DNA from 4 places in the Alkalihalobacillus sp. MEB130 genome. Region 3 is predicted to be linked to each of the others. Evidence: riboswitches for the same ligand, from Rfam matches in the RefSeq annotation. Region 3 holds a riboswitch; each other region holds the start of a gene.
The links. Region 3 has a riboswitch for cyclic di-GMP ahead of N0O92_RS00970 (chemotaxis protein CheX). Riboswitches for the same ligand answer to the same signal wherever they lie in the genome.
Positions count from the first base shown of each region.

Region 1: it holds a riboswitch for cyclic di-GMP, as region 3 does, so the genes downstream of both, N0O92_RS12835 (bifunctional diguanylate cyclase/phosphodiesterase) here and N0O92_RS00970 (chemotaxis protein CheX) in region 3, are expected to answer to the same signal.
Region 2: it holds a riboswitch for cyclic di-GMP, as region 3 does, so the genes downstream of both, N0O92_RS04635 (type II secretion system protein) here and N0O92_RS00970 (chemotaxis protein CheX) in region 3, are expected to answer to the same signal.
Region 4: it holds a riboswitch for cyclic di-GMP, as region 3 does, so the genes downstream of both, N0O92_RS16725 (methyl-accepting chemotaxis protein) here and N0O92_RS00970 (chemotaxis protein CheX) in region 3, are expected to answer to the same signal.

Region 1 covers NZ_JAOANA010000011.1:130,898-138,838, reverse strand. Annotated here, with positions in the region: gene parC (DNA topoisomerase IV subunit A) at 1-1,718, shown strand, start outside; gene N0O92_RS12850 (MFS transporter) at 1,828-3,042, opposite strand; gene pfkA (6-phosphofructokinase) at 3,192-4,151, shown strand; gene N0O92_RS12840 (YkvI family membrane protein) at 4,652-5,731, opposite strand; cyclic di-GMP riboswitch class I at 5,900-5,984, shown strand; gene N0O92_RS12835 (bifunctional diguanylate cyclase/phosphodiesterase) at 6,080-7,900, shown strand.
Region 2 covers NZ_JAOANA010000003.1:219,075-227,015, forward strand. Annotated here, with positions in the region: gene N0O92_RS04625 (valine--tRNA ligase) at 1-1,678, shown strand, start outside; gene N0O92_RS04630 (bifunctional folylpolyglutamate synthase/dihydrofolate synthase) at 1,814-3,130, shown strand; cyclic di-GMP riboswitch class II at 3,385-3,467, shown strand; gene N0O92_RS04635 (type II secretion system protein) at 3,581-3,805, shown strand; gene N0O92_RS04640 (type IV pilus modification PilV family protein) at 3,966-4,403, shown strand; gene N0O92_RS04645 (prepilin-type N-terminal cleavage/methylation domain-containing protein) at 4,403-4,858, shown strand; gene N0O92_RS04650 (hypothetical protein) at 4,855-6,027, shown strand; gene pilM (type IV pilus biogenesis protein PilM) at 6,049-7,164, shown strand; gene N0O92_RS04660 (hypothetical protein) at 7,195-7,749, shown strand; gene N0O92_RS04665 (hypothetical protein) at 7,746-7,941, shown strand, end outside.
Region 3 covers NZ_JAOANA010000001.1:184,888-192,828, reverse strand. Annotated here, with positions in the region: gene N0O92_RS00985 (HD-GYP domain-containing protein) at 1-467, shown strand, start outside; gene N0O92_RS00980 (methyl-accepting chemotaxis protein) at 670-2,367, shown strand; gene N0O92_RS00975 (methyl-accepting chemotaxis protein) at 2,465-4,231, opposite strand; gene N0O92_RS00970 (chemotaxis protein CheX) at 4,283-4,744, opposite strand; cyclic di-GMP riboswitch class I at 4,845-4,932, opposite strand; gene motB (flagellar motor protein MotB) at 5,024-5,758, opposite strand; gene motA (flagellar motor stator protein MotA) at 5,751-6,554, opposite strand; gene N0O92_RS00955 (flagellin N-terminal helical domain-containing protein) at 6,931-7,764, shown strand; gene flaG (flagellar protein FlaG) at 7,909-7,941, shown strand, end outside.
Region 4 covers NZ_JAOANA010000017.1:54,455-62,395, forward strand. Annotated here, with positions in the region: gene N0O92_RS16720 (SNF2 helicase associated domain-containing protein) at 445-3,627, opposite strand; gene N0O92_RS16725 (methyl-accepting chemotaxis protein) at 3,803-4,705, opposite strand; cyclic di-GMP riboswitch class I at 4,877-4,959, opposite strand; gene nhaC (Na+/H+ antiporter NhaC) at 5,390-6,754, shown strand; gene N0O92_RS16735 (biotin/lipoyl attachment domain-containing protein) at 6,878-7,129, opposite strand; gene N0O92_RS16740 (proline dehydrogenase family protein) at 7,198-7,941, opposite strand, start outside.

The sequences.
Region 1 (7,941 bases), on a different contig from region 3:
CAGAAGTAGAAGAACTACGTGGTGGACGTGAGCAAATTGTCATTACGGAAATTCCATACGAAGTCGTAAAAGCGAACTTAGTGAAGAAAATGGATGAGCTTCGTTTTGATAAAAAGGTGGATGGCATTGCGGAAGTACGAGATGATACCGATCGTACAGGGCTTCGAATTGTCGTTGAGCTGAAAAAAGAAGCAGATGCAAATGCCATTTTAAACTATCTACTAAAAAATACGGATTTACAAGTTACATATAATTTCAATATGGTAGCTATTGCGAACAAAGCACCGAAATTAATGGGACTTCAATCACTCATTCAAGCCTATATCGATCACCAAAAGCTTGTTTTCACAAGAAGAGCAAAATATGATCTGAAAAAAGCCCAGGATCGTCAACATATTGTTCAAGGGTTAATTAAAGCAATTTCGATCTTAGACGAAGTGATCACAACGATTCGTGCATCCAAAGATAAAAAAGATGCGAAAGATAATTTGATCGCGAAATATGATTTTACGGAAGCACAAGCAGAAGCCATTGTTACGTTACAGCTTTATCGCTTAACGAATACAGATATTACTACACTTGAAGAAGAAGCAGCAGAACTAGAACGCCGCATTCACGAGCTAGAAGCGATTCTGGCAAGTGAGAAGAAATTAATTCAAGTGATCAAAAGCAATCTCCAAACTATTAAAAAAGAGTTTGCTGATGCTCGTCGTACGGTGATTAAAGAAGAAATCGAAGAAATCAAAATTAACATGGACGTGCTTATCGCGTCAGAAGATGTAATGGTCACCGTTACAAAAGAAGGCTATGTGAAACGAACAAGCATTCGTTCATATGGGGCTTCCAATGGTGAAAATCCAGGGATGAAGGAAGGAGATTACCTTTTAGGGCATTTTGAAATTAATACGACGGAAACGTTGCTATTGTTCACAAAGTCGGGTAATTACCTGTATATCCCGGTTCATCAACTCCCTGATATTCGTTGGAAAGACAACGGACAACACGTAGCCAACCTTGTCAGTGGCTACAATTCGGACGATGATATAATTAAAGCACTACCTGTGAAAGAATTTAAAGAAGATCAATCTCTTTTATTTATCACCAAAAACGGAATGGCAAAAAAATCTCAACTTTCGCTTTATCAAGCGCAACGTTTCTCCAAACCTCTAATGGCCTTGAAATTAAAAGAAAATGATGAGGTTGTTGCAGCGATGGTGACAAGTGGAGACGAAGAGTTATTTATCGCTACTCATTTAGGCTTTGGACTGTGGCTAGGAGAAGACGAAGTGAACCTAGTAGGTCAAAGAGCAGCTGGTGTGAAAGGAATCAATTTAAAAGAAGACGATTTTGTAGTAGATGCATCAACCTTCTCGTCAGACGATAAGAAAGTGGAATTTATTCTCGTTACGCAACGAGGGGCCGTGAAAAAGATTCCTATATCTGAATTTGATAAGTCTAGCCGTGCAAAACGAGGGCTAGTTATGCTAAGAGAACTAAAATCAAATCCGCACCGTGTGATTGCTTGCAAACGGGCTACACCTCAGACAACGTATATTGCTGTTACTGAAAAAAATGAGCAAGAGCGTTTTGAAGCAGCTACGTATCGAAATAGTGATCGTTATAGCAACGGATCATTCTTAATCGATGTCTTGACAAGCGGAAATGTAATTAAAGTACGTGAAGAAATTGATACAACACCAAAAACCGACGAGAATTAATCTCGTCGGTTTTTTCCGTCTGCTTTGCAGGTTACGATAACTTTATTATGTAAACCTGATGTGAGGAAACACTAACTTTTTCATTCCTAACAAAAAGATCACTCATTAGTTAGAGTGATCTTTTCTCGTTACGATTCGCTTTAAAGAATATCAAAACAATAAAGCCGATAATAGAAAGAAGGCCACTAAAGAAGAAAACAGAAGGTAAATTCACCTTATCAGCTAATTCACCAGCTACTAACGGGCCACCTAAAATACCAATCGCGTAGAAAGATTGATAAAATCCCATCGCAGAATTTTTCAGTCCGTTTGAAGAAAGTTGAATAACCATTCCTAAAAGCAAAGGAAATATAACCCCTAATGTTAAGCCAATTCCAGCATGGATCAGACTGAAAAAAAACAAAGAGTTTGCTAGTGGGGTTGCAACTAACAAAAGAGCAGATAGAGCAAAACTCATAAGCAAAACGGACTTTTGTCTCTCAACGTCAACTTTATAAAACATTAACCATACGGAAGCTAGGGCGTGTGGAATAAAAAACGCACAAACAAGGATCGTAATCGCATGGTCTCCTGTAGAAAAATAGGTCGTATATAAAGGTGAAAAACCAAATATTGTGATAAACAATATGGCATGAGCTACTAATGATAAAAAGGTAATCGTCTTTAATCCATAAATATGGAACGTCTCTTTGACGTGTGTTGAAATCGTACTAGACGTTTTCGAAGTAGGCACATCGACTTCTTTTATTTGAAAAGCTAAAATCAAGCCGACGATTGCTGTGACTGCCGCAATCCAAAAAGGAAACGTCCAACCAGCGTACAAAACCAAATAGCCACTAATAATCATACTCGTAAACTGTGCAAACACGGTTAAAAACTGGACACGACTCATCGCTTTTGATGCATGCTCTGTTCGAAAGTATTGAGAGTACAACACGGTAGCCATAACCCACATCGCCGCAGTGATTCCCGCTAAAAGACGAGCTACTAATATTCCAATAAACGATGGTAAGAAAACAAGGAGGAGCGCACTAACAAACGCCATGATAAATCCAAAAATGAGAAGCTGCTTTCGTAATCCAACAAGACGATCTGACACGACACCAAGAGGAAACCGTAAAAGGATTTGTGTCACACCATAACTTCCTAATATAATTCCAATGAGTGAGTAACGAAATCCGATGTCCTCTAAATATAACCCAAAGACGGGAATGTAAATATAAGTACTAAACCAAAAACAAAACACAACAGTTAAAAAGATAACATGGTCCTTTTTCGTTGCAATTGGTTGTTCTTGTGTATCCCTCGATATTGCTTGTTCCAAATTAGTTCCCCCCGAGCACAAATATAAGCGTTTTCTCTAATGTACCATGGATCCTTTACCTGTCAATAAAATAAGCAAAACGTATAAGGATGATACAATCAAGAAATACTTGCTAAAAGATAGTGAATTTAGTGCTAGGAGTGGGTATGTTGAAACGGATTGCTGTCTTAACAAGTGGAGGAGATTCACCAGGAATGAATGCTGCGGTTCGTGCCGTTGTCAGAAAAGCGATTTACCATGATTGCAAAGTATTCGGAGTTTATCGTGGCTATGCAGGTATGATGGATGGCGATATACATGAAATGCATTTAGGATCGGTCGGTGACATCATTCATCGCGGTGGTACGATCCTTCATACAGCTAGAAGTGAAGAATTCAAAACAAAAGAAGGTCAATTAAAAGCTGTTGATCAATTAAAGAAACATGGAATTGAAGGGGTCATCGTCGTAGGTGGCGATGGTTCTTATCGTGGTGCCCAAAAACTTTCAGAACATGGAATTGCTACGATCGGAGCTCCAGGAACAATTGATAATGATATACCTGGAACTGATTTTACGATTGGATTTGATACATCATTAAATACAATCATTAATGCGATTGACAAAATTCGCGATACGGCGAGTTCCCATGAGCGAACTTATGTAATTGAAGTCATGGGTCGTCACGCCGGTGACCTTGCGTTATGGAGTGGGCTAGCGGCAGGCGCGGAAACGATTTTACTTCCTGAAGTTGAACATAATATGGAAAACATAATTGATCGACTGGAGCGCGGAGCCAAACGCGGGAAAAAACATAGTATTATTGTAGTCGCGGAAGGAATTGGCTCTGGTGTTGATATTGGCGAGAGCATTCAGAAGCAAATGAACATTGAAACACGGGTAACAGTCCTTGGACACATTCAGCGCGGTGGTTCTCCAACAGGATTTGATCGCGTACTAGCTAGCCGATTAGGTGCTCATGCCGTTGATTTATTATTGGATGGGAAATCAGGACTAGCAGTGGGGATAGAGAAGAATCAACTAGTTAGTTACACCTTTGATGATGTTTTTTCAAAGCCTCATGAGATCGATACAAAAATGTATGACTTATCAAGTCAACTTTCCATTTAAAAAAAGACGTGCCAGCTTTTTATGTAGCTGGCACGTTTTTTAATGGCTGTTTTTGTTGTTTTTAAGGCGTATGTGTTCACCACATGCTCGTTCCATTGCGCTTCCCCGAATCTGTTAAAAAGTGCTCGATTATTTCGGACTTGAAAAGGAGCTTCGATCCGCTCCCGGGATGGGGGGCACGCTTTCCGCAGGCGGGCGTTGAACTAACCGGCTTGCGCCGGTGGATTTCAACTTGCCCTTCCCTCCTGCAGGAGTCGGCCCTCCCATCCCGTCCGCTTTGTTGAGAGGAAAGATAGAAATTCCCTACTATTCAACGATCAAAAATAATAGGAGAATTAGCGTGAAAAGGCCTTTGAGAAATGAAACTCAAAGGCCTTTGTCTACAGTCTGAAGTTTAATTTTCATCAAACATTTCACTATCAGTTTATTTTATAATGTAGATATTACATAGATGTGGTGAATCTAATGATATCAAGGAGGTTGAAAACTGGTTAATCAGTTTACTCTACACTTTTTATTTCATTACGTTTGAAGAACCATACATATAATAGTCCAGCAAAAAAGATAAATCCGCCATAGCCGACAGCAGGATACAAATACGTAACCAATGTTGAAAATCCAACCTGGCTAACGATGAAAGCGGCAAATGTTGTTCCAACGATGAGCCATATGCGGTGTTTCTGATCAACAAAGGTCATCCGAGAAACAAAGCCGTACAGATTGCTTACAGCGGTTGAAAAAACAGCAGATAACAAAACAACCGCAAACAAAAGTTGAACGATAGGTGAAATAAGCGACGCAATATAAATCATCGGTACTTCTACATGAGCAACGTCTGTAATATTAGATAATACACTAAAATAAATGGCGACCACACCAACACCAAGTCCAAGCGCACCTAAAAGTGCTCCCCACAACAGGGTACTTTGGTTTTTGGCATTGGGTCCAATCGGAGCTAAAATGGCAACAGCAATGACTAAATTAAAAGAAGCGTAATTCAAAGCAGCAACAAACCAGTTAGGAGCCGCACCGACTAGAGTAGTCGTTAATTCAAGGTCAGCACTTGTAACAGGACTACGGTAAATTCCATATATCGCAATAAAAAGGACAGCCACTAGCAATACAGGTACAACAAAACTGATCGCATTAATAACCCCTTTGATTCCACGAATAACCGTAAATAGAGCAACTACAGCCATGAAAATCGTTCCCCACCAGGAAGATAACCCGAACTGTTCGACAAATATAGCTCCAGATCCAGCAATCATAGCAGCGAGCGCACCAAATAAAAAGATCGTTATAATCAAATCAATAAGCGATCCTAGCCATCTTCCATTTGAAAATCGGACAACTTCAACGTAAGCAGAGGCACTTAATGCTCGTCCAATTACTAATATCATATAACCAAAGATAAAAAATAGGGCAGATGCTAATACAATTCCCCAGATTCCAAGCAATCCAAACGCACTAAAAAATTGGAGTACTTCTTGACCAGAAGCAAAGCCAGCACCTACAATGGTTCCAATATATGTTGCTGCAATTTTAAATGCATTAATATTTGTAGGTGAATCAGTTGCCACAGAAAACACCACCAATGTGAGTATTTGTAAGAATTCTTAGTATGGATGTTATGGGAGATTCTTATTAGCTTTTCAAAAGTTAGAATAATTGCTCTTTTAATCGAAAGGTGTTGTTTTTTGTCGTATTATCCTATAATATAACTATAGTACCAATACAAATGAACGATATTATGATAAAGGCAAACTATTTGAAAAAATAGGACGCAAAGCTTAGGGTCTAAGGTAGGAATACTATGATCGCCTGGTTACCAAGTATGTTACATATTTATGTGATTTTTTTGGCTATTCTGCATCCACTTGTAGAATAGCTTTTTTGATAAGTTTTTTAGCAACTGAGGGGGAACACACATGATGGAAGGTAGAAACGAAACGTTACATTGGCAAAACGAAATCGTGGGGATGCTTGCAGCAAACAAACCCCTTTCATCCATTTTAAAAACAGTCGTAGCAAGCGTCGAGTTGCAGCTTCACGGGGCGATTTGTTCCATATCATTATATAACCAGTTCCAAAACAAATTAGAGAGACCGTTTTCATTAAATCTTTCGGATGAGTACTTGATGGAAATTAATGGATTAGAAGTTGGTCCAAACGCGGGGTCTTGTGGAACAGCCGTATACAAGAGGCAAACAACGATTGTTTCTAATATAGAAACGAACTCACTATGGGATGACTATCGAACACTTGCAAACAAGCATCATTTAAAATCCTGTTGGTCTATTCCTATTTTTTCACCAACGAACAACGTACTCGGTACGTTTGCTCTTTATTTTAAAGAAAATCGTGAAGCTACAGGAAAGGAACTTGCTCAACTAGAGCAATTTGCACAACTTTGTGGGATTGCCATTGATTATAAACATACGAAAGAGGAAATGTACACGATCAAACATATTGATTCATTAACAGGCTTAGCGAATGCTTCACAATTTAAAAGAGAGGCGAAGCAAGCGATTGATCAAGCAAAAAAAGAAAACAAGATCGTGTCGTTTTTATTTATCGATCTAAATCGCTTCAATTTAATTAACAACATCGGAGGATACGACGCGGGGGATAAGGTGTTAAAAGAGGTTACAAAGCGCCTAGTACAACATATACCACCTACCGCTCTACTTACACGATGGAATAGTGATAAATTTATTATTTTGTATCCTAATACTACGGCTGAGAAGATGAAGCAAAATAGTGAACAGATTATTGAATTATTATCAACACCAGTCCAGTGGGAGGAACATGATTTTATTTTAACGTCAAGCATTGGAATAAGTAGTTTTCCACTAGATAGTGAAAATGTTGATGATCTTATCAAACATTCAGAATCTGCGATGAATGATGCGAAGCTAAAGGGAATGAATCAAGTGCGCAGATATTCACCGTCAATGGACAATCAGTTATCGAATCGGTTGTTAATAGAGAAAGAATTAAGACAAGCGATTACGACTGAGGACTTTGTTTTACATTATCAATCACAAGTAACGCTAACCAATAACGAAATGGTTGGAGTCGAAGCACTCGTTCGATGGTCGCACCCAACGATGGGGATGATTTCACCTGCAAGTTTTATTCCGATTGCGGAAGAAACAGGCTTAATCATTCCTCTTGGGGAATGGGTCCTACGAACAGCGTGTCAACAAATGAAGCAGTGGGAACAAGAGGGACTTCCGCCTATTCGTTTATCAGTGAATTTATCGAGCGTACAACTGAGACAGCGTAACTTAATTGATAAAGTGAAGGAAATTTTGGAGGAAACGGAGATTGATCCATCAAGATTAGTTCTGGAAGTAACGGAAAGTACGCTCGTAAGTCATATGCAATATACGATTAGTCAGCTCCGTGCCTTGCAAGCCATGGGTATTCAAATTGCATTAGATGATTTTGGTACATTATACTCTTCATTAAGTTACTTAAAGCATTTTCCTCTTGATATTATTAAAATTGATCGCTCATTTGTTCATACGCTTTTATCGGATGCAAAAGATATCAAAATCGTTAATACCATTATTCAATTAGGAAAGCACTTAAAACTGAAAGTACTCGCAGAAGGCATTGAAACACGAGGTCAGGCGGAACTTCTTCAACAACATCATTGTCATGAAGGACAAGGATATTTATTTAGCAAGCCTGTCCCGATCGAAACATTAAAGAATGCTATTCAATCGAAGCAAGTATCATAATAATTTCATGTACCGTATTAATTTTATAATAGGAAAATGAT
Region 2 (7,941 bases), on a different contig from region 3:
CCGTAAACAACTAGTTAAAGACTTACAAGAAGAAGGCATTCTTTTCAAAATTGAAGAGCATATGCATTCTGTTGGTCACTCTGAGCGTAGTGGGGCAGTTGTAGAACCATATTTATCAACGCAATGGTTTGTAAAAATGCAACCACTTGCTGATGCGGCGATTGATTTGCAAAACTCAGAAGACAAAGTTAACTTTGTGCCGGACCGTTTTGAAAAAACATACTTACGCTGGATGGAAAACATTCGTGATTGGTGTATTTCCAGACAACTTTGGTGGGGACATCGAATTCCTGCTTGGTATCATAAAGAAACAGGGGAAGTGTATGTTGGACACGAGGCGCCTGAAGATGCAGAAAACTGGAAACAAGATGAAGATGTTTTAGATACGTGGTTTAGTTCTGCTTTATGGCCGTTTTCAACAATGGGATGGCCAGACGAAACATCTCCTGATTATGAGAGATTTTATTCTACGAATGTTTTAGTAACGGGGTATGACATTATTTTCTTCTGGGTATCTCGTATGATCTTTCAAGGACTTGAATTTACAGGCAAACGTCCATTTGATGATGTACTTATTCACGGTCTTGTTCGTGACTCAGAAGGCCGTAAGATGAGTAAATCACTTGGGAACGGGGTAGACCCAATGGATGTTATCGACAAATACGGTGCCGATTCATTACGATTCTTCTTATCTACCGGTAGTTCCCCGGGAAATGACTTGCGATTCTACTGGGAAAAAGTCGAATCAACGTGGAACTTTGGAAATAAGATTTGGAACGCCTCTCGTTTCGCTCTAATGAACATGGAAGGCTTAAAGTATGAGGAAATTGATTTAAGTGGTGAAAAGACGATTGCTGATAAATGGATTCTTACTCGTTTACAAGAAACAATCGCTGATGTAACACGTCTAATTGATGCGTATGAATTTGGTGAAGTTGGACGTCTTTTATATAACTTTATCTGGGATGACTTCTGTGATTGGTACATTGAAATGGCAAAGTTGCCATTATACGGAGAAGACGAAGAAGCGAAGAAAACGACAAGATCTGTTCTAGCTTATGTATTAGATCAGACAATGCGACTCCTTCATCCGATGATGCCATTTATTACCGAGGAAATTTGGCAACATTTGCCGCATAAAGGCGAATCAATTACCATTGCACCTTGGCCAGAGAAAAAAGAAGAGTACATCTTTACAGACGCTGTCGAAGATATGGAGCTTTTAAAAGAAATTATCCGCTCTGTTCGAAATACAAGAGCAGAACTAAATGTTCCAATGAGCAAGCAAATTGAATTGCTCGTTCATGCGAAAGACGATCATGTTCTTGGGAAATTAACTCGAGGTCAAAGCTATATTGAAAAATTCTGTAACCCAAGCAAACTTGAAATTGGCACAGGTGTAAAAGCTCCTGAAAAATCGATGTCACAGGTATTAAGTGGTGTTGAATTATTCTTGCCACTAGCAGGATTGCTAGATTTAGATGCAGAAATTGCTCGACTAGAAAAAGAACTTGAAAAGCTAAATAAAGAAGTAGAGCGAGTTGAAAAGAAACTAGGAAATCAAGGTTTTATCGCGAAAGCACCAGAGAAAGTCATAGAAGAAGAAAAAGCGAAACAAGCAGACTATATAGAGAAACGCGAAACGGTTCAAGCTAGAATTGCAGAGCTTAAGGCATAGAAGGAAGGAAAGTCCAATTTTGGACTTTCTTTTTTTTATATGATTGAATGTGCTACTTTAAATCGACAACATTCTACGTTATTATGAAACAAGGAAAAGAGAGAGCGGAACGTTAGAGACTGGAGGGATGAAGCGATGAAAACAGGAGAAGAAGCCATTGCATGGATACATAGCTTGTTGCCATTTGGAATAAAACCTGGTTTAAAACGAATGGAATGGATGCTGGAGCGTTTAGATAATCCTGAATTAAAGCTAAAAACCGTTCATATCGGTGGAACAAATGGAAAAGGTTCAACGGTCAGCTTTATGAGGCATGTGCTAGAAGCGGCTGGATATAAAGTGGGAACATTTACATCTCCGTTTATTGAGTGTTTTGAAGAGCGAATTTCGATTAATGGGAAACCAATTGAAGAAGAGGCTCTTGTCGCTGGGGCGAATCGTGTTCGACCTCTTGTAGAGGAACTAGCACAAACCGAACTAGGAAGCCCAACTGAATTTGAAGTCATTACAACCATCATGTTTGATTACTTTGCAAACGTCGCTAAGCCAGACATTGCTTTAGTCGAAGTTGGATTAGGCGGTCGTTTTGACTCGACGAATGTCATCACACCTCTTGTATCGGTTATTACTTCGATTGGGTTTGATCATATGCACATTTTAGGGGACACGTTGGAGGAAATTACGTCTGAAAAAGCTGGCATTATTAAAGAGAACGTGCCAATTGTTTCAGGTGTTTCCCAAAAAGTGGCGCAGCAACTAATAGAGGATACAGCTAACAAAAGTCATTCTTCCTTTTACCAGTTAGGAACGGATTTTTCAGAACGTTTGTCTGTTGTTGATGGAAGAGTTCAAGTTTTTACATTAGAAAGCGTATCGACTAAGTACAATGATGTAAGGATTCAAATGCCAGGTCCGCATCAAAGACAAAATGCGGCTGTTGCGTTTAAAGCAATTGAGTTACTCGCGAACCATGCAGACTTTTATGTAAGTGAAGAAGCCTTTTATTCTGGAATGCATGCCACAACGTGGACAGGTAGGTTTGAACAAATTAGTGACAATCCTCTCATTATTCTTGATGGAGCTCATAATAAAGAAGGATTCGAATCCTTATCCAAAACACTTGAACTGCATTATCCAGAAAAGTCTTACCGATTCTTACTAGCGGCTACGAAAGAAAAGGATATGAGTGTATTATTAAAGCCTTTTGAAAAGATGAACGCTACTTTCACATTTACTAGCTTTGAGTTCTTTCGAGCAGCTGAGAGCCAAACCCTATTTGAACAAGCTCAAGTATTACAAAAGAAATACAATGATGATTGGGAACTAGCGTTAACAGAAGAAGTACGATCGCTACGTGAGGATGAAATGTTAGTTGTAGCCGGTTCATTATATTTTATCTCATCTGTTAGGGAGAAGTGGCATCAGTCTGCATTTATGTATGAGAAGATATGATGGTTTTTGTAAGGAATGTTCCTGTGGATTGTCTATTTATTTATATATAGAGCGCAATATAACGGAAACCAAAACAACTTGCAAAAAAGATAGAAATATGTTGAAAAAATTTATGAACCTGGTAAGATGAATACAGTTAGATAATAACCGGGTCTTATGTACTGTATTTATCTGGTTATTCTTACCGAAAAGATTTTATTGCTATAAATAAACACATTATGGTATATTTTAACCAGTTCTTAATAACTACAAATGATATTTAAGGAGCTATGAAATACGACTTGTAACTGGGCACCTAAGTCGTACGGAGCGAGTGGTGCAACCGGCCTTTACAACCATTACTTTGGTTTGTTTGGGCCTTTTTTTATGGTATAACTAGCATTCTACTTTTGTATTTAAGAGCTTCACTCTTAAAGATATATATTTCCGTAAAACAGGGAGGAACATCGAATGATGAAAGCTTTAACGAAACGACTTGGATTGAACAATCAACGCGGTTTTACGTTAATTGAGGTATTAGTTGTTATTGTGATTTTAGGTCTACTTGCTGCAATTTTAATACCTAACGTAATTAGTTGGATTGATAGGTCTGATGAACAACTCGATATAATAGAAGAACATATCGGTGATGACCTAAATCAAATAGAAGGCTATTTTGATAATGATGGGGAATAAGATTAGTTTTGATGTGCTGCCACCTTTTGTGGCGGCATCTTTTTTCAAACAATAGTTTTCTATTATTTATAAAAATAAAAATTGTTTTATACATAGTATAAAACTATTGTTCTTCTATAGTTGCAAGAACTGATCTAAGAAATATACAGGAGGACACACCATGAACAACGAGAAAGGTATGACATTGATTGAGTTGCTAGTCGCCATTGTTATTGCAGGTATCATTGTTGTACCTCTTGTTACTCTCATGGTGAGCACTCTTACGGTTTCGCAAAGTCAGGGGAAAGAAACGAATATAGCGTATGTTGCCCAAGAAGTAATGGAAAAAGTGGTTCATCAAACCCCAACACTTGGGATCGGACAGTATTGTTGGAGTAATATGGAAGGTCAGTGTAGTGGATACACGCTTCTTACTAACCTTTATAGTAACTCTGCCGTGCATGACGAAGTCGTTGTCATCGTTCGTGTTACTGATTATGAAGGTCCGTTTCATGAAGTGACGGTCAAAGTATTAAATGAAACAACGGTATCTAACGGTTCAAACGAGGTTGCTCGTGAAAACGAAATTGAACTGGTAACGGTGGTGAGAACGCCGTGATGAATCAAAGAGGATTTACGCTAGTAGAAGTGTTGGTTGTTATTGTGATTTTAGGGTTGTTTCTCCCAGTTGCTTATTCCTTAATTTCCTATACGATGGATGGCCAGAGACAAGTGATTGCAGAAAATGAAGTGCAAATAGAAGCAAGGCGCATTATGGAATATATGACAGAGAAAATGCGAGACGATGCTAGATGGGTTGGGGAATCGGATTCGAATATGAAACTAGTCAAAAACGAGACGGTTTGGTTGATTTATGAAAAGGAAGGTACTCTTGGAAACATGAGGCTTCCTGGGGCAAACGGCCGCGTGTTATCACAATCGATTGAAACGTTTATAGTAACGGAATCTGATTCAAGTACCCAAGTTAAGCTCGAAATTACAAAACCTCGCGCTTCGATCGTGCTAGAGTCGACGATTCACTATTCGAGGTTTGTAAATGAGGTGAGCGAATGAATATGAAAACTCTTTTATCTTCTCAATATGGGGGCGCTCTCGTTACCGTTTTAGTTGTGATTGTCCTTTTTTCAATTGCCGCTCCCATGCTCGTGAAGGTGACGGTACATAGCAAAAATTCAATAGAAACCAATGTAGAAACGCAAGAAGAGTTTTACAGAGCAGAAGGGGCGCTCAGACTTGTCCTTCATGAGATGGAGTCATACCGAGGAAATCATGTAGATTTGCTTGATGGAAATGGAAACGTCGTAAAAGATGGGGCAGGAAATGAAATTCAAATTCAGCAGGTAGGTCCCTATTTTTACTTGCAAGACGGAGTCATTCCTTCTTCAAAGGTGATAGGTGAGAGGACCGTTAAAGTTGATATAACGAAAATAGAAATAGACTCTGAAACATATAAAGCAACTTTAAAAGCGAATTATGCGGATGGGCCATCTATTGTAGCACGAGAGCTCACAGTAACGGTAAAGAAAGAACAAAGGCCCATAATTGAACAGTCAGGTCAATTTTTAAGCGGGCCTATTCGATATACGTCAAGTTTCGAGTATGGGCAAAATAGTCGGCATACACACGATGAGTTAAATGTTTTTGAGAACAATAAAGTACTATCAACCATTAAATTAGATGAAATTTTACAGTATTTAAATTATACCCCGACAAATGCATGGAATTATAATCAGAATTTAAAAATCTCAAGTTCTCATACGTTTTCACAAGGTAGACATTATCCGATTAGCATTGGGGGAACAGGAAACAGTACTGGTACCGTGCGAGTTCCATCTAATTCCATTGTTTTTGCAAAAAAAGTAGAGTACGGTGGGGTTGGGAATAATGAAGATACGTTAATTATTGATGGTATTCTCATTGCGGAAGATTTCTCTCTTGCAGGAAATCCAAGAGTAGAAGTAAATGGGGCATTAATTGTATTAGATCAATTTTCGAGAACGGGTGGAGGTAACAATGACTTTGTTGTAAATTCGGGAATGATTGCAAAGAAATTCCAGACAACTGGGAATCAACGGTATTCTGGGGAAGCAAAAGGAATTTCTTGTTCCTTAATTGGGCTCCTGCAGTGTGATGGTCCAACAACGGTTGATTACTTTGATGCGGCTGCTCATCCATGGAGTTCTTCTTTTGGAAATATAGATTATCAGACAGTAAGGCAATAGAGAGGGTACGGAGGTGGATGTATGTTATTTAAAAAAAGCGTGTTTACGGGAATTGATTTTCGACCACGGAAATTGTATCAAGCGATTGTTAAAATGGAACGAGACAAACCTATAGTGATGGAGGTTAGGCAAACTCTTTCAGATAAACCTTTCTTTGAAAACAGTCGTATAAAAGAGAAGCAAGAGCTCTCCCTTTTACTAGAAGATCTTCAGAAGGGGAAAGGGGATGCGAAGAAAGGACATTTTGTCATTCCAACTGAACATACGCTTATTCGAAAAATACGGTCTCTTCCTGATATCAAAGAGAATGAATTAGCAAAAATCCTTAAGTTTCAACTAGGGGAAAGCATCGTTTTGCCATTTGAAAATCCAATCTATGACTTTGTTAAAATTGGTTCTTTTGAAGAATCTAATAGAACCGATCAAATAAAAGAAGATTTGTTATTTGCAGAAGCAGCGGAAAGTGTAGATAGGAAAAGTGAGATTCTCTTTTTTGCCACCTCAAAGGAACTCTCGACTGATTTAATGGAAGTATGTGAAGGAGCAGGAATTAAGCCATTAACAGCTGAAATGAGAGGGTTGGCATTACAGCGTCTAGTATACCAAACACATCCTAATTGGGTAGCAGAAACTCACATGATTGTTGACGTCTCAAACGATAGTATTGAAATTCATATTTTTAATGATGAAATCATCATTTTCTCACGCTCAATTGAGCTTGCCGATGTACATGAACTGTCTGATGAACAACATTCTGATGAAGTACTCTGGCTGGTTGATGAGGCTCGTGATGAAGTGGCTGTTACAAAGACAGAAGGAGATAACATGGTACCATCTTCTCAACAACTTATCACTGACATTACGAATGAGATAACGAAGGCACAAAACTTTTTCAGATATTCCCTAGGAGGAAGGGAGCAATTATTTGAACGAATTGTTTTAACGGGGGAGTTAGCTGATCAAGTAAAAGAAGGCTTAGCACAAGCGGTAGAGACAGAAGTATCTCAAATTGATTTTCAAGCGATCCTTTCACCTGACTTTAAAACAGAAGCCTCTTTAGATGCTTTTAGTGTCGCTATTGGCCTTGCATGTCGTGGCAATGAAAAAGTGAATAAGAAGTGGAAGAATAAAAAATAAAGACTGTTTCGTAAGATAGGAGCGGCAACTGTGAAAATTAACATAGATCTATTACCTCAAAAAACAGAGAGAAAAGACAGTACAGTTTTAATCATCCCGGTTGCAGGGGCCGTAATGATTTTTCTTCTAGCAATATATGTAACTGTTTCTTTTATCCATTTGTCGAGTTCGGTTGCTAAGTTGGGGGCAAATGTAGAGGAACAAACGGCTTACTTAGATGAACTAAATGTAGAATTATTGGAAAAGCAAACAGGTACAACAGCGTATAATTTTGTTGATCACTATACTCAGCTGGAACATGTATTACACTCGATTTATCAAGATGCAACAGTTATTCGAAAAGAGTTGTTTTCATTCCTCCCAACTGAAACAGAAGTAAATGAGTACGATTATGATCATGCGGGGAATGTTACGATGGTTGTAACCTTCTCTTCAAAAGAAGATGCAGCGATCTATTTAAATCGACTGCTACATGTGGATATGGTTATGGATGCAAAAATTGAAACCATTTCATTAGTAGAACAAAATGGATTTCGCTCTCTGTTGCACGTGGAGCTTAATAGTTTAGTAGGTGACAAACAGTGAAAGAGTGGGTAAAAGCGAAACAACAGACGATTTTATTAATGATCTTATTGTTACTGGTTTTGTTAGCGGCTATTCAATTTAGTTTGGTTAGACCGTTGCAGCTGGAACACACAGCCAAAGAACAAGAATGGCAAGCGACCAATTCAGAAGTGAAAAAAGCGGAATCGGTGATCAATCAACTTCAGCCCCAAG
Region 3 (7,941 bases):
ATCCGCAAGTCGGGTTTGACATCATAAGAGCGAACCGTGAAATTAGTTTGGTGTCAGCTCATATTGCTTATCAGCATCATGAAACATTCGATGGAAAAGGATATCCGCGCAAGCTTTCGGACAATCAAATTTTGGAATTTGCACAAATATGCACGGTTGCAAATGATTATGATCATATGATCTCAAAAGAAGGATACCTGCCACACGAAGCGATTGAACAAATTATGGCGTTATCTGAAACGACGTATAGTTACCGAGTTGTTCTCGCTTTTAGTCAAGCCATTATTAGTTACCCGCCAGGCACTCAGGTTCAGTTGAATATAGGAAGCAAAGGAAAAGGCATTGTAACAAGAATTCAATCCAATCCACATCGGCCGATTGTTCGTCTGCTAGAAGTGAATAAAGAAATAAACTTGAGTGATCAGCCTACTATAATTGTGGAGAGTATAATAAGAGAAAAGAATTGATTAATGAGAAGAGAAAGGGAGCTTACACACAAGAAGTAGCAACCTTTCTCTTTTTCCTTATGACTAACTTTTTCCCTATATGTACAGTGTAAATACAACTAATGTATAATATTGTTGTATATTGTGTAAAAAAGTCGAAAATTGTAGAATTGATTATAAGACTATTAAGATAGTATTCATTAAATTAACTCGGGGGACAACCATGAAAACGTTTAATAACATGAAAATGGCAACAAAGATTAACGTGTTAGTTTTAACGATTCTATTCATTTTTGCTATAGTGATTGGAATCGTCGTACAGCATCTAGTCGCAGATGGGGTAAAAGATAGTGCGGTTGAAAAAGCTCGTTCAGATATGTATTTGTCTTTTAAGGCTATTGACCAACGCTATCCTGGAGAGTGGGAAATCAAAGATGGTTCCCTTTATAAAGGAGAGACACAAGTCAATGATAATTTTGAGATGGTCGATTATATCGCAGAAATGACGGGTGGGACGGTCACAATTTTTCAAGATGATACTCGTGTCACTACGAACGTATTAGTAGATGGACAGCGGGCGATTGGGACACAAGCGTCAGATATGATCATCGAGCATGTTTTGCAAAATGGACATAACTACTTTGGGGAAGCGAATGTAGCTGGTGTTATGAGTCAGACGGCTTATCAACCTATTAAAGATGCTAGTGGTACTACAATCGGAATGTGGTTTGTCGGAGTGTCTCAGCACTTTATTGATGAGACCATATCTAAAATTTTGACGGGACTTATCGTCGTACTTGTCATTGGTGTGGCAATTGCAGTTGTAGTTGTCCTTTTATTTGCAAATCAAATTAGAAAGCGGTTGGCAAACGTTGGACAAGCTCTAGCGATGGCTGGAAACGGAGACTTTACAACAAACGTAAACGATCGTTCTAAAGATGAAATTGGACAGCTAGCTCAAAACTATCAATCGATGAAAGAAAATTTATCATTGCTCATTAAGGAAGTAATCGAAACGTCTGAGCAAGTGGCAGCCTCTTCTGAACAATTATCAGCAGGAGCAGAAGAAACGAGTCGAGCTACCGATCAAATTTCAGAATCGATTCAATCTGTTGCGTCTGGTTCTGAAAATCAAGTGATGACAACCGGTCAAGCCAATTCAGCAGCTTCTGGAATATCAGGAAATATGAAGCAAATTACGAGTCATGTAAAAACCGTAACAGATTCAGCTCAACTGACAAAAGAAAAGGCCGAAGAAGGGGCTAAAGTGATTCACCAATCAATTGTCCAAATGGAGCTTATTCAACAAAAAACAGAAGAAATTTCAAAAGTGGTTGAACAACTAGGCAACAAATCTAATGAAATAGGAAACATCGTCACACTTATTACAGCTGTAGCCGAGCAAACGAACTTACTAGCCTTAAATGCTGCGATTGAAGCAGCGAGAGCGGGAGAACACGGAAAGGGCTTTGCTGTTGTTGCAGACGAAGTTCGAAAGCTAGCTGAACAATCTAGTCATTCTGCAGGACAAATTCGCGTTCTCATTCAAGATATTCAAACAGAAATTAAACAATCTGTTCTCTCCATGGACGAAGCCAAACATGCTGTCGGTGAGGGAGAGCAATCTGTTCAAAGAGCAGGTACTGAATTTGAAGGCATTTCTGAATCGGTTCAGCAAGTTACCTCACAAATTCAAGAAGTATCAACAGCCGTTAATCAAATTACAAAACAAATGGCCTCGATGGTATCATTCATCGATGAAGCTACCAACTTAGCCGAAGAATCTTCGTCTTATACTCAAGAAGTAGCGGCCGCTGCCGAAGAACAAAATGCAACGATGGAAGAAGTAGCATCCGCTGCGACAACCTTATCGGAAATGGCAGAAGGGTTACAAGAATCTGTGAAGAAGTTTAAGGTGTAAATAAATATAGCAAGAAACCCGAATCGCAATTAGATTCGGGTTTTCCTTGTACATAAAAATGCCCTTAGTATTAATACTTAAGGGCATTTCATATTTATTATACAGTAAACTTCTTAACCGTCGTTTGTAGTTCTTCGGCCATTTTAGAAAGCATTTCAGCTGATGCAGAGATTTCTTGCATCGTTGCTGTTTGCTCTTCGGCTGAGGCAGCGACATTTTGAGAGAAAGAAGACGCATTCTCAGCGATTTGCGCTGCTTCTCCGATCGATTCATTCATTGAGACAGCCGACATCGCAATTTGTTGAAGAGCAATCGATACTTCCTCAATTTGGCTGGAAATATCATTGATGGATTGAGAAATGTCTTTAAACTCGGTTCCTGCTTCCTCGGCGTACACAAGACCTTCTTTTACCGTTGCGCTGCCTTCGTTCATCGAAGTAACCGACAGTTTGATATCACTTTGAATATCTTTAATTAACGTGCTAATTTGATGAGCAGACGTATTGGACTGCTCTGCTAATTTACGAACCTCATCGGCTACAACGGCAAACCCTTTACCGTGTTCCCCAGCGCGTGCAGCTTCAATTGCTGCATTTAACGCTAATAAGTTCGTTTGATCTGATACAGCCGTAATAAGGGAGATAATGTTGCCAATTTCATTAGATTTTTCCTCTAAGCTAGAAATTACTTTTGACGTTTGACTTGATTTCTCGTTGATAACGTTCATTTGGCTAACAGTTTTCTCCACAACTGCTAAGCCGTTGTTAGACTTTTGTTGAGCTGTTGTTGTCGCATCTGAAACAGCAAAAATATTGTTCGCCATTTTTTCTACACCGTCTGAAATTTGACTCGACATTTCATTGGCCGTTGTTGTGCTTTCTACTTGTTTCTCAGAACCAGATGCGACAGATTGAATTGACTCGGTAATTTGATCTGTTGCTCTAGCAGATTCATTGGCACTTGCGTTTAGTTGCTCAGAAGAAGCGGCAACTTGTTCAGCATTGGATTGAATGCTTGAGATCATTTCACGCAGGTTATCTGTCATTTGATTAAACGCTTGATTTAACTCATAAACTTCATCTCGACTTTTCACCGTTGTACGTTCAGTCGTTAGGTTACCAGCAGCGACTTGCTTGGCAGAATCGCTAAGTTTACGGATTGGATTTGATATGATAGTGGATACGATCACGCCGCTTGCGATGGCAATGATGAATGCAACCCCACTCACGATAACAAGTAAAACAACGGTCGCCTGGGCTGCTTGACTAGTTGCCGCTTGCTGTTCTTCTAAGTATTCATGTAGCCAAGAACTTAATGACTCTGACGCTTCACGCATTTCCTGACTAATAGGTACTACGTTTTCATTAGCCATTCTAATGCCGTGATCGGGTGTAGAGCGGAAAACATTAATGGCTCTTTCAGTCTCACTAATGAAAATATTATTCAATGTCGCGAGTCGGTCAAATCGCTCATACGTTTCTTCGCGAACAGCCATTTCCTTTGCTTCGTTAATTAATGCAGTGACTTCATTATTCTGAGTTCGTAAACTATCTGCAAACGTTTCGTCTTCATATAAAAGATAACCTCTAAGGTCACTCGTCTGATTGCTAATTAATGTATCAATGCTCTGGCTAATCGAACGTAATTCAGCGACGTTGTCTACTAAAAATGTGTATGACTCATTGGTTGCTTTTAAGTTCACATAAGAAACAACGCTAGCAACACCAAACAAAATGGCTACTACTAGAAAACTACTAATCAATTTCTTTTTAATCGTAAGCTGCATAAAACGAGATGGATTTTTGCCTTTAGTTTGCTTCTTTTCTTTTTTCTCTTTCGATTTTTCAGATCTTCGAATGCCCATATCTTTCCTCCGTGATTTTTTTATGTAATGTTTATTTCCCCCAACAAAAACTCAATCTAGTAATAAAAATGCCGACATGTCTCCTGTTTCACCAATCGAAATCGGAACAGAAAACCCTTTCTCAAAACCTGAAAGTTCAGCATTTCCCTTCATTATCATAGGAGACGTAATGTCTGTTATTACTTCATATTCCGCAATAATCGTAGAAAAGCTACCTGCTATCATGTTTCCTAATTCACCGATAAAAGAGTCTAGCATCTCTCCTTCTAAAGGCATCCCAAACATCGATTGGCCAATGGAAGAAAAGATAGGCGTTTCCCCAGCTAAAATCAATTTTCCGTTTAAATCTCCCGTAATGCCAATCAATACACCTAGTTTAATATCGATCGACTGATCATTAATTTGGTGGTTGTGGCCTTGAATCGTAAGTGGTACAACATTTTTTATCGAGGTCACAATCCCGCATAATAAATTTGAAATCGTTTCGCTGCTTAATTCTGTTTTCGTTAGCATATGTGTCAGATCTCCTTTTTGAATACGTCAAACGAAACTAATAAAAATGACTATCCCTTTGCATAGAGATAGCCAAATAGAATCATTGTTTTACAACATCATTGGTAACCAGGCGAACATAGTACGAATCATACCTTAGTCCCTTAGCTTTGCGTCCTAGTCTTTCGAATAGTTTGCCTTTACTTAAATATGAAACTTTATGCTCATAATCATATACTGAAAATTACCTAATTTCAACAAGTTTCATCAAAAGTTGCTATAAATATATGGGCCGTAATCCTAGTCAAACTGGTAATTTGGCAAGATTAACACTTCCACTCGACGATTTTTGCTTCGCCCTTCATCTGTATCATTTGACGCAACAGGCTGATACTCTCCGTACCCAGTTGCACTCAAGTTTTGAGGATCCAAATTCTCACTATCTATTAAGATTTTCATGAAATTAAGCGCTCGTTGTGCACTTAAATCCCAATTTGAGCGGAAGTTGGCATTGTGAATCGGAACATCATCCGTATGTCCAGCTACGACAATTTTTCTTGGCGGATCAGATGCGAGAAGTTCAGAGACTTTTCCGGCTAATCGTACAGCATCTGCACGAACGTCTGCACTTCCAGAATGAAAGAGAGCATTATCCAAGATCGTTAATAACAGCCCGTCATCAGAGATCGATGTTTGAAGATCCCCCTCGAGATCTTGATCAGTAATATATTGATCAATTTCTTGCTTGAGTGACATCAAATCATATTTTTCCTGTGTGATCACATCAGTTGGTTCATCCTGTGTTTCTTTTGCATCAGGAAGAGGAGAAGGATTGGGATGCTCCAAAATTCCAGATCCTCCTTGAAAATTCTCATTAAACACCGTCATCAATTGCTGGTACTTCTCAGCATCAACCGAACTAACGGCAAACAACACAATAAAAAGAGCAAGCAGCAACGTTAGCATATCAGCATACGGAATTAACCAAGATTCATCGACATGTTCTTCATGATGGTGCTTCCTCTTCCTAGCCATTGACATTCTCTCCTTGAGCAGAAGCAGTAGTATCTAACTTATCGCGCTCGGAATGAGGGACATAAACCATAAGCTTTTCGCTAATTGCACGTGGAGGAACACCTGCTTGCACAGATAACACACCTTCAATCATAATGCTCTTAATCATAATCTCCTGCTTTGATTTTCTCTTCAATTTATTAGCAAAAGGGTGCCAAAGTACATATCCACAAAAAATTCCAAACAACGTCGCAACAAACGCCGCGGCGATTGCATAACCAAGTGCATCAATATCATTCAAATCCCCAAGTGCCGCAATTAAACCTAGTACTGCTCCTAGCACCCCAAGTGTCGGTGCGTATGTACCCGCTTGAGTAAAAATAAGAGCTCCTGAAGCGTGTCTATCCTCAATTGCTGACAGCTCTTCTTCCATTGTATCGCGAATAAAATCCGGCTCTTGTCCATCGACAAGCATTTTTAAGCCTTGTTTTAAAAAAGGATCTTCAATTGAATCTAATTCCTGCTCCAAAGCCAAGATGCCTTCTTGACGAGCAAGGGTACTGTACTTTGTAAATAATGGGATGATCTCAGTAAGACTACTTGTTTTCTGATCTTTAAATAGAACTCCGAACAGTTTTGGAATCCTTTTTACTTCGCTACCAGGAAAGCCAATTAAGATGGTGGCAGCGGTTCCGGCAAAAATAATAATAATAGCAGCAGGGTTTAATAGAACGCTAAAACTAGTTCCTTTGAAAAATAGACCGAATAATACGGCCGCAACGCCTAAGATGAGTCCGATGATTGATGTTTTGTCCATGGGTGTCTCCTGTTCTGTAAACTAGTAGGTAATGAAGTTCTCAAATCTAACTGGCCAATTACACTCCTTTCTAAGCTTGTATATGAATTATATCGACAAAGCGGGAAGAATAATCAATAGAATTACATAAAAACTATGCCAATAGACCTATGCAAATTAGTTTTATTGGAAGGATGAAATAGATTGGATAAAAATTCTAGGAGAAATTTATTAAAAAAATATAAAAAAACACTAAACCTTTCAAAAGAGACTCCGATAATAGTAGTGTAAGGCAGTTACACTGTGGGACGGCCGCCCGCAATGTAGCTAACTTAACAAAATTATCTTTATCCAACCACAAGGACGTGGGCGGAGTAAATTCAAGGAGGAAATTTTAATGATTATTAATAATAACTTAAATGCAATGAATGCACACCGTCAAATGGGTATTAATGTAAATCAAAACGGAAATGCAATGGAGAAATTATCTTCAGGTCTTCGTATCAACCGTGCTGGTGACGATGCTGCTGGTTTAGCAATTTCTGAAAAAATGCGTGGACAGATTCGTGGTCTTGACCAAGCTTCACGTAACTCTCAAGATGGGATTTCACTAATTCAAACAGCTGAAGGCGCATTGAATGAAACACATGATATTCTTCAACGTATGCGTGAATTAGCAGTTCAATCTGCAAATGATACCAACACAGATGAAGATCGTAGTGAACTACAAGAAGAGTTTAACCAACTTGCAAGAGAAATTACACGTATAGCTGACAATACTGAGTTTAACACTCAAAACTTATTAAATGGAGATGGAGAGTTTACTTTCCATATTGGTGCTAATGAAGGTCAAAGTATTACTCTAAATATTGATGCTATGGACGCTACTACTTTAGCAGTTGCTACAGGAGAAGGTGAAGAGACTGAAGGAATTGATATTTCAACTCAAGCAGGAGCAGATGCTGCTATTACTTTAGTTAATACAGCTATTGAGACGGTATCTACTGAACGCTCTAAACTTGGGGCTGTTCAAAATCGCCTAGAGCATACAATTAAAAACCTTGATAATGCTTCAGAAAACCTACAAGCTGCTGAATCTCGTATTCGTGACGTTGATATGGCTAAAGAAATGATGGAGTTCACTAGAACAAACATCCTTAACCAAGCTTCTCAAGCGATGCTTGCTCAAGCTAACCAACAGCCACAAGCAGTATTACAATTACTTCGTTAATTTGTAGTAATAGATAAAGGAGATCCTATAGAGGGTCTCTTTTTTCTATTATTAAAAGAACATTTATCGTTTTAACCGTTTATTTGCTAAACATTCTCTTGAATTTACCGATAATAATAAAAAGCGTATAAGGGAGAGACTTCGATGGAAATTAACCTTGGGTTGCCTAATTCAACG
Region 4 (7,941 bases), on a different contig from region 3:
TCTTCCTCCCTTAAGATGATTAGATTGGTAGATTTATTTAATAAAAAAACCGACAATCTTTTAATAACAATAGGCACTGAAAACTATTGTTTATTAAAAAATTGTCGGTTTACTCTTCAACTCACCAAGTCGTGTTTTGAACGTCTACCTAGTATAGAAAAAATGATCTTATCTACTATATTATTGTTTATGAACCGGACTGTCAAGAACCACTCTATTACTAGCGATGGCGTGAATCACGGGTTCAGATCACCTTCTTCCTATGTTTCAATCCTGAATGGAATATGGATAGATTAAAAATTACTTAGCGTAACATATTTGTCCAACCTCACACGCTTTCAAGATTTCTAATTTTTCTTTATGGAATAAAAAATAATCCCTTTTTTAAATCAGGTCAGGACTAACATAAACAAGACAGGGTTACCCCTGCCTTTTTACCAAACTCTACATTAATATCTCTCGAATATCCTCTTCCGTTAAGGCAACTGATCCTTGTTCTTGTGAATCCACAACCTCCGCAATCAGATCTCTCTTTTTCTCTTGTAGCTCATTCATCTTTTCTTCAATCGTTCCACGAGCCACTAGCTTTATCACCTTCACCCTTTTGTTCTGTCCCATTCTGTGCACTCGATCTGCTGCTTGTTCCTCGACCGCCGGATTCCACCAAAGATCATATAAGATCACGGTATCCGCTCCTGTTAGGTTCAATCCTGTTCCCCCTGCTTTCAAGGAAATCAGGAATAGCTCTCTCTTCCCATCATTAAATCGATTGCAAAGATCCAACCGTTTATCTGACGGAGTTTGCCCATCTAGATAGAAATACGTATGCCCTCTTAATGTGAGCTCTCTGCCAATTATCTCAAGCATTTTTGTGAATTGGGAGAAGATCAGCACTCTATTTCCAGAAAGCCTCGATTCTTCAACCATTTGCAGAAGCTGCTCGAATTTCGCTGAGCTTCCCTTATAGCCGTCTACAAACAAAGCAGGATGACAACAAATTTGACGCAACCTCGTGATTCCTGCTAATATTTTTATCCTATTTTTTCGCAGCGTATCCTTATCGAGGTGCTTGACGGTTTCGTGCCTGAGCTTTGCTAAGTATGCCATATAGAGCTTCTTTTGCTCAGGGAACAGTTCAGCTGATACAAGTGATTCCTCTTTCTCAGGTAACTCAGAAAGCACATCCTCTTTCATTCTACGCAGTAGAAACGGGCGAACTCTTGTAGAAATTTGTTTCCTCGTTAGCTCACTGTACTGCTTTAACCCTTGGAATAGCTGTGGAAAGACGACATGATAAATCGACCAAAGTTCTTCAATTGAATTTTCCACCGGTGTTCCCGTCAATCCAAACCGCTGTTCGGCCTTAAGTCTTTTAACAGCTCGAGCGGTTTGGGTTACCGGGTTTTTAAACGTCTGAGCTTCGTCAAAGAAAACCGTATGAAACAGTTGCCTTTCATACCAATTGATATCCTGCCGGAGTAACGGATAGGACGTAATAATGATATCTTCTTTCGTATCCGTTAGAAGCCGTTCTCTTTCTTCTTTCTTTCCATCGATCACAACCGCCTCTAGTTCCGGTGCAAATCTCATGAGTTCACTCAACCAGTTATACGTTAAGGACGATGGACAAACAATGAGCACAGGTTTGCCGCTTTCGCGAATACGCGGAAGCTCTGAAACGATGAAGGTAATGCTCTGCACTGTTTTCCCCAGCCCCATGTCATCGGCCAGAACACCTCCAAAGCCATAGCTTGCAAGTGTCTTCATCCATTGATACCCGCTTTTTTGATAGTCTCGTAATACAGAATCTAAGTTTTGAGGTACCTCATATTCTACGTTTCCAGGATTCTGCAGCTGATTAAGAAATTGACGAAATGATTCCTCTGGCTTATAAACATCGCTGTTCCCTATTGAATCAAGAAATTTGAGCCCTTGTATGATAGGCACATTCAGACTAGCTTCCCAATCTTGATCTTGAGACGGAACGGCATTCAAGAAATGTTGAATTTCTTCCATTTCCCTTGTCTCCAGCGACAATAACGACCCATTTTGAAGGCGGTAATATTTACGCTTCTCCTCTAATGCCGCTAAAATCTCCTTAATCTCCTTGTCTGCCACCCCGTTCATCTCGAATGTAAATGCCAGCCAATTGGTTCTATCTTTTTGATTGACCTTCACTCTTATTTTTGGAAAAGCATTCTTTTTAAAGATACGGTTTCGCACAGCCGTTGTCGCATAAATTTGGACTTGTTGTTTAAGCTTCGGAACGACATGGTATAAAAATTCGTACTCAAGCATTTCATTTTGCATGAAATAACCACCATCTGTTTTGGAAAACCCGCTTTGCTCCATTAATTGCAAGATTTCCCCTTCTTTTTCCACATCTCTAATCACCATCGGTCCTCTAGCAATGTCTCGACTTTCTAATGGTTGAATCAGAATATTGTCATAATGAAATTCCAGTCCTGCAAGAAGTCGATTTCTCAAACGATCCAAGTAGAGCTTGGCAACAAGTGGGGCTTTCAACAACTTCTGAGACACCACTTTTGAAAGGTGGACCTCACCAATTTTTTTCAGACCAGGCACAATTTCTGTAAGAAAAAGTTCAATTTTTCCCTGTGGAATTGGAACGATATTTTTATCTGGGGACGATAGCATTTGTTTTAACTCAAATAATCGATCGCAATCTTTTTCCTCTAGCAAAAACACGTCCCCTCCACACAACACCAAACGATAAAGTGGTAAAACACTCATTCGCTCAAACCCTTTGATTGCCAATTGATAATCGAGACCCTCGGTTTCTTTAAGTGTAAACTGGATAGGAGGTGCCCCTTCCACCAGTTTGAATCGTTCAAATGCATGACCATCATGCATAAGCGAAATGAATGGGGCTTTTGAGAATAAAGCGATAAGGTCCTCCCTAGAGGATGGCGGAATCAGTAATGTCTGATTCGTATCAGCAGGCATTGCTTCGAGAAAGGCTTTTTCATCATGAATAATCTTAATAAGCTGTTGTATAACGGCATCTGTTTCCTCGGAGAAACAGTGAATGCTCGGGTCATAGATACCTACACTAGGTTTACCTTGTTTCACATTTTCTAGAAACTCTCGTATGTTTTGTACTTTGGTCTTCCCGATCTCAACTTCCATTCCAAGGAAGAGCTGATTTCTTCCGATCAAAACAGGTTTAATGGTAAACCTGACATTCAGAACTTCCCTTTTTTCAAAATAACGTTGCTGGCCACTTGATTGTGTTACTTTTTCTTGAAAAAGAGAGATAAAGTCTTTTGTTAACTCACCATAGGCAGCTAATTCGGCTTGTACACGTAAAGGAGATGTTCCTTGACGTTGCAGATCATAAATCGAAAGTAAAACGGCCGCAATATGTTGGCAGCTTTTTTGAAAATTGGCTAAGGTAGGACAACTGCATGTCATCTGAATGTCCCCAGCTTCTCCTTTTTCAATGGTGACATGAAAGTCTTCCTTCCCGCTAACGGTCGCCTTACAGAAATCAAAGCTGTACTCTTGAAATGTCACTTTATTGGAACGATAAAAAGAGTCCCCTTTTTTATAGGAGACCGTACCGCATATTTCTTTAATCATCTTGTGAGTTAGTTTCATCTCCATGACTTCCGCTCTCTTCTTTGATTTCGTCGTTAATTAAACCCTATCACAATTTGAATGAACAAAAAAGGTCAAGCTTATGGCATCACGCTATGATGAATCATGATCTCTATGAGCTTTCTTTCGCTTACTTAAGTAGGTAATACCTTGAATTGACCCACTCCCAGGATTTTCCTCTCTAAAGAATTTCCTTAAACGCTTCGGCTCCTTCTTTTAATCGGCTTGAATTTTCTTTCATGTTGTTAAACTCTTCAACGGCTTCGTTGATCAGCATTTGGTTTTTCTGTATATTGGTTTGGGTCTTGCCGATTTTTTCGATTTCTGTTGTCATTGCTTCGATATTGCAATGAATCTCTTCTACCACTGATTTGACTCGATCAGATAGCTTTTTCACTTCAATAGCGACTATATTAAATCCTCTGCCATGTTCACCTGCTCTTGCCGCTTCTATCCCGGCATTGAGAGATAAAACGGTCGTCTGGGCAGATATGTCACGAATGTTTTTTAAACTGACTTTAACTAACTTTATTTGATCACTTAAGTTTTCGAGAATTTCAATGTTTTTATTTGAGTCATTTGTGACAACATCTGTATTTGAAGAAACACTCATAATCGTTTCGATCCCTTTTTTTGAGCTCTCTTGAAGGGTTTCTGAAATATGCTGTAGCTTTTCTACGAGATCATTTACCGTTTGCTCTCGATCCGTTATATCGCTAGCCAATTTTAAGACAGCGACGACGACTCCTTCTTCATTCAGCACAGGCGAATAAGAAGCATGTAGCCAAATCGGCTCACCACCTTTTTTGACTCGTAAAATTTTCTCATTGAAGTTTTGTCCACTTTTTAATTTTCCCCAGAATTCCTCATACTCGCTACTGTTGGCAAATTCCGGAACACAAAAACGTTTATGGCTCAATCCGATTAGTTCTTCTGCTGCATATCCCATTCCTTTAGCAAAGTTCTCGTTTGCCCAAAGAACCTCTTTATTCAAGTTAAACGTAATCATCGCATAAGATCGATTGAGTGCTTCTAATGCAGCTTCTTGATTCACAATTTTTGATAGTACACTAATATGGCTCATTCTTATAACTCCTCTATTATTTGCTCATGATTTGTTCATTCGTACATAGACTTCCATAAACGTTAATCTTCATCTCTTACAAGAAAAAGTTGTATACAGACTAGCCATTTCCTTCTCATTTCTGTCCATAAAAAAAGAAACCTGTTTTGCCAAATGGTTTCGATCTATTCCTTTGGTAGCCCGGCGACCATGTCGTAAGAGTTAGGCCCGTAGCTTTGCGTCACTCCCTTTCGAAAGTTTTGCCTTTTTCTATTAAGTTGTTGTCATCTAGTAAAGTCGATTTAGATGAAACTAATCGTTATTCTTACTATTTACTTCCATAATATCATAAAAAGAAATTTTGGGGGAAAAGTCCATTAGCGTTGTAAAATATCCAAATTCAGGTAGTATCTCTCAGTGTTTATCTTTTTGGACCACGGCTGAGCTTGCAAGTATAACTTATAAGCATGGATAAAATTGAAGAGGCGAAATCTTCTCGATTAGTTGAAAAGTATTACTTACTCAGTTTCAAATCTACTAGTTGACTTCTCTTAAAAGTCTCTTTATAGTTACACGTATGTTTACTTTAACACTTAAAAGCGTTTAAGCGTTCTTGTGCTAAGGAACAAATCTATTATATTTTGAAAGTATTCGTATCTTTTTAAACTATGTTTCAAAGGTATGGCTTAGGAAGGAAGAAAGAAAATGATTAAATTAAGAGGATGGGAAGCTCTTCTTATTATTGGAATGATTTTAAGTGTGATCGGGGTTTCGCTAATTCACTTCGCTGCACATCCGCATGTACCGATTTTCATAGTAATTATCCTTATTATTGGCTATGGACTACTAAAACGTGTACCATGGCCTGCTTTGGAAGAGGGAATGATTAAAGGGGTAAAATCAGGTATCGTACCAATTATGATCTTCATGCTAATTGGGGTCCTTATTGCCGTCTGGATGGCATCGGGAACGATTCCTACGTTGATAGCGTATAGTTTTCAAATTGTTTCAACTGATTATTTCTTACCAAGTGCCTTCATCGCAACGGCGATTATGGGTATATCAGTAGGAAGCGCCTTTACAACGGTCTCTACCATCGGTGTTGCGTTTATGGCTGTAGGAACGATTCTAGGTATTCCTATGGCGATGGTAGCAGGAGCGGTTATTTCTGGTTCTTTAGTGGGCGATAAGTTGTCTCCATTATCCGATACAACCAATCTCGCATCATCTGTTGCCAAAACGGATTTATTTGAACATATACGTCATATGTTGTGGGTTGGTATCCCTGCTTTTGCAATCTCACTTATCTTATTTATTATCATTGGACGTACAAATACAACAGTCAATCCTGAAAGTATGGAGGAAATGCTTACTTCCTTACAAGAAGCAGCTATCGTTCATCCTTTTGCACTACTACCAGCTGTCTGTATTATCGTTATGGCCATTATGAAAAAATCAGCCATACCAACTATGATTCTTGGTATTGTAGTAGGAATCGCCACCTCTATCATTCTTCGAGGAGATATCATGATTGCAGATTGGATGAACCTTATTCAAAATGGGTATATGTCAGGTGCAGCAAATGAAGAAATAGCTAACATTCTTGATCGTGGCGGAATCCAAAGCATGATGTGGGCTGTATCTCTACTTTTATTAACACTAAGTATGGGAGGCTTATTGTCTGTTCTTGGAGTGATTGAGAATTTAATTCAATCGATACAAGGAGCAGTAAAAACAACAGGAAGACTCGTTCTATCTACCGTTTTTACAGGAATCGGTATTAACGCAAGTCTTGGTGAACAATATATGTCCATTATTTTAACAGGAGAAGCATTTGAGAAACGTTATAAAGAAATGGGATTTTCGGGTAAACACCTCTCAAAAGTGTTAGAGTCAGGTGGAACAGTCATCAATCCGTTACTTCCCTATGGCGTAAGTGGCGTATTTATGTCAAGCGTTCTAGGAGTACCCGTGCTTTCTTACTTACCCTTTGCATTATTCTGTCTACTTTGTCCATTGATTACGATTGTGTATGGTTTTACTGGAGTAAGCTTCTCTAAGAATAAATAGAAACGTTATGTAATCAGCTTTACCATTTGGTAAAAAAGTTCCTGACCCCAACCTTAGGACTTTCCTGTACCGGGGTCAGGAACTAATCAAGAAACTATGAAAAATTCAAACGAGGTACCCATATTAATCACAGCCACTCGGTTGGTCATCTTCTCGTAATATCGCTAACGTCATATCATGTATCACTCGATCACCCGGCTTCACATGTAAAGATATAATTTTTCCACCAACCCCCATCTCTACCTTTTTCAATACTCCCTCATTTGTCTTCAGTTGAAATAAAGGCTCCCACTCATATACATAGTCCCCTTCACTTACAAATACTCGGTCAATCGTTCCAGCAGACATACTTGCTATAGCACAATAAGCATTCACAAATAAATCCTCCTTTTTCATTTGATAAAAACCTCTTCTTCCGACCAATAAACGCTCAATTTACCTGTCTATTTTGAAAGTAACCCTCTTAAAGCAAATGACACATTTTGTGGACGCTCGGCCATCCGTCTCATGAAATAGCCAAACCAATCCTGCCCAAATGGGACATAAACACGCATGGTGTATCCTGCTTTTACTAATTCTTGTTGCAAATCAGTCCGAAAGCCGTAAAGCATTTGAAATTCAAATTGACTGGACTCTATTTGGTTCTCCTTTACAAACGTGATTACTTTTTCAATAATTTGATGATCATGTGAAGCAATCGCCGTATAACTCCCGCTCAGTAAATGTTCTTTGATGATGTTGAAATAATTTTCATCAATTTTGTCTTTGTCTTGAAAGGCTACTTCGGGAGATTCTTTGTACGCACCTTTTACTAGTCTTAACGAAATCCCTTTTAGACTTTTAATATCGTCTTCCGCTCTCTTTAAATAAGCTTGTATAACCGTTCCAACATTGTCATAATCCTTTCTTAATTCTTTTAAAATATCTAATGTCTGCTGGCAGTGTAAATAATCCTCCATATCAATTCTGACGAAGTTATTATACTGTTTAGCAGTCCCAACAATCCGTCGCATATTTTCTAAGCAAAACTCTTCACTAATATCTAAGCCTAGTTGTGTCATTTTAAGCGATAGATTGCAGTCAACACCTGAAGAGGCAATGGCCTCTAATGTCTTAATACAATATTCAGTCGCTTCTAATGCCTCTTCCTTGCTGTCTACAAATTCTCCTAAATGATCAAGCGTACA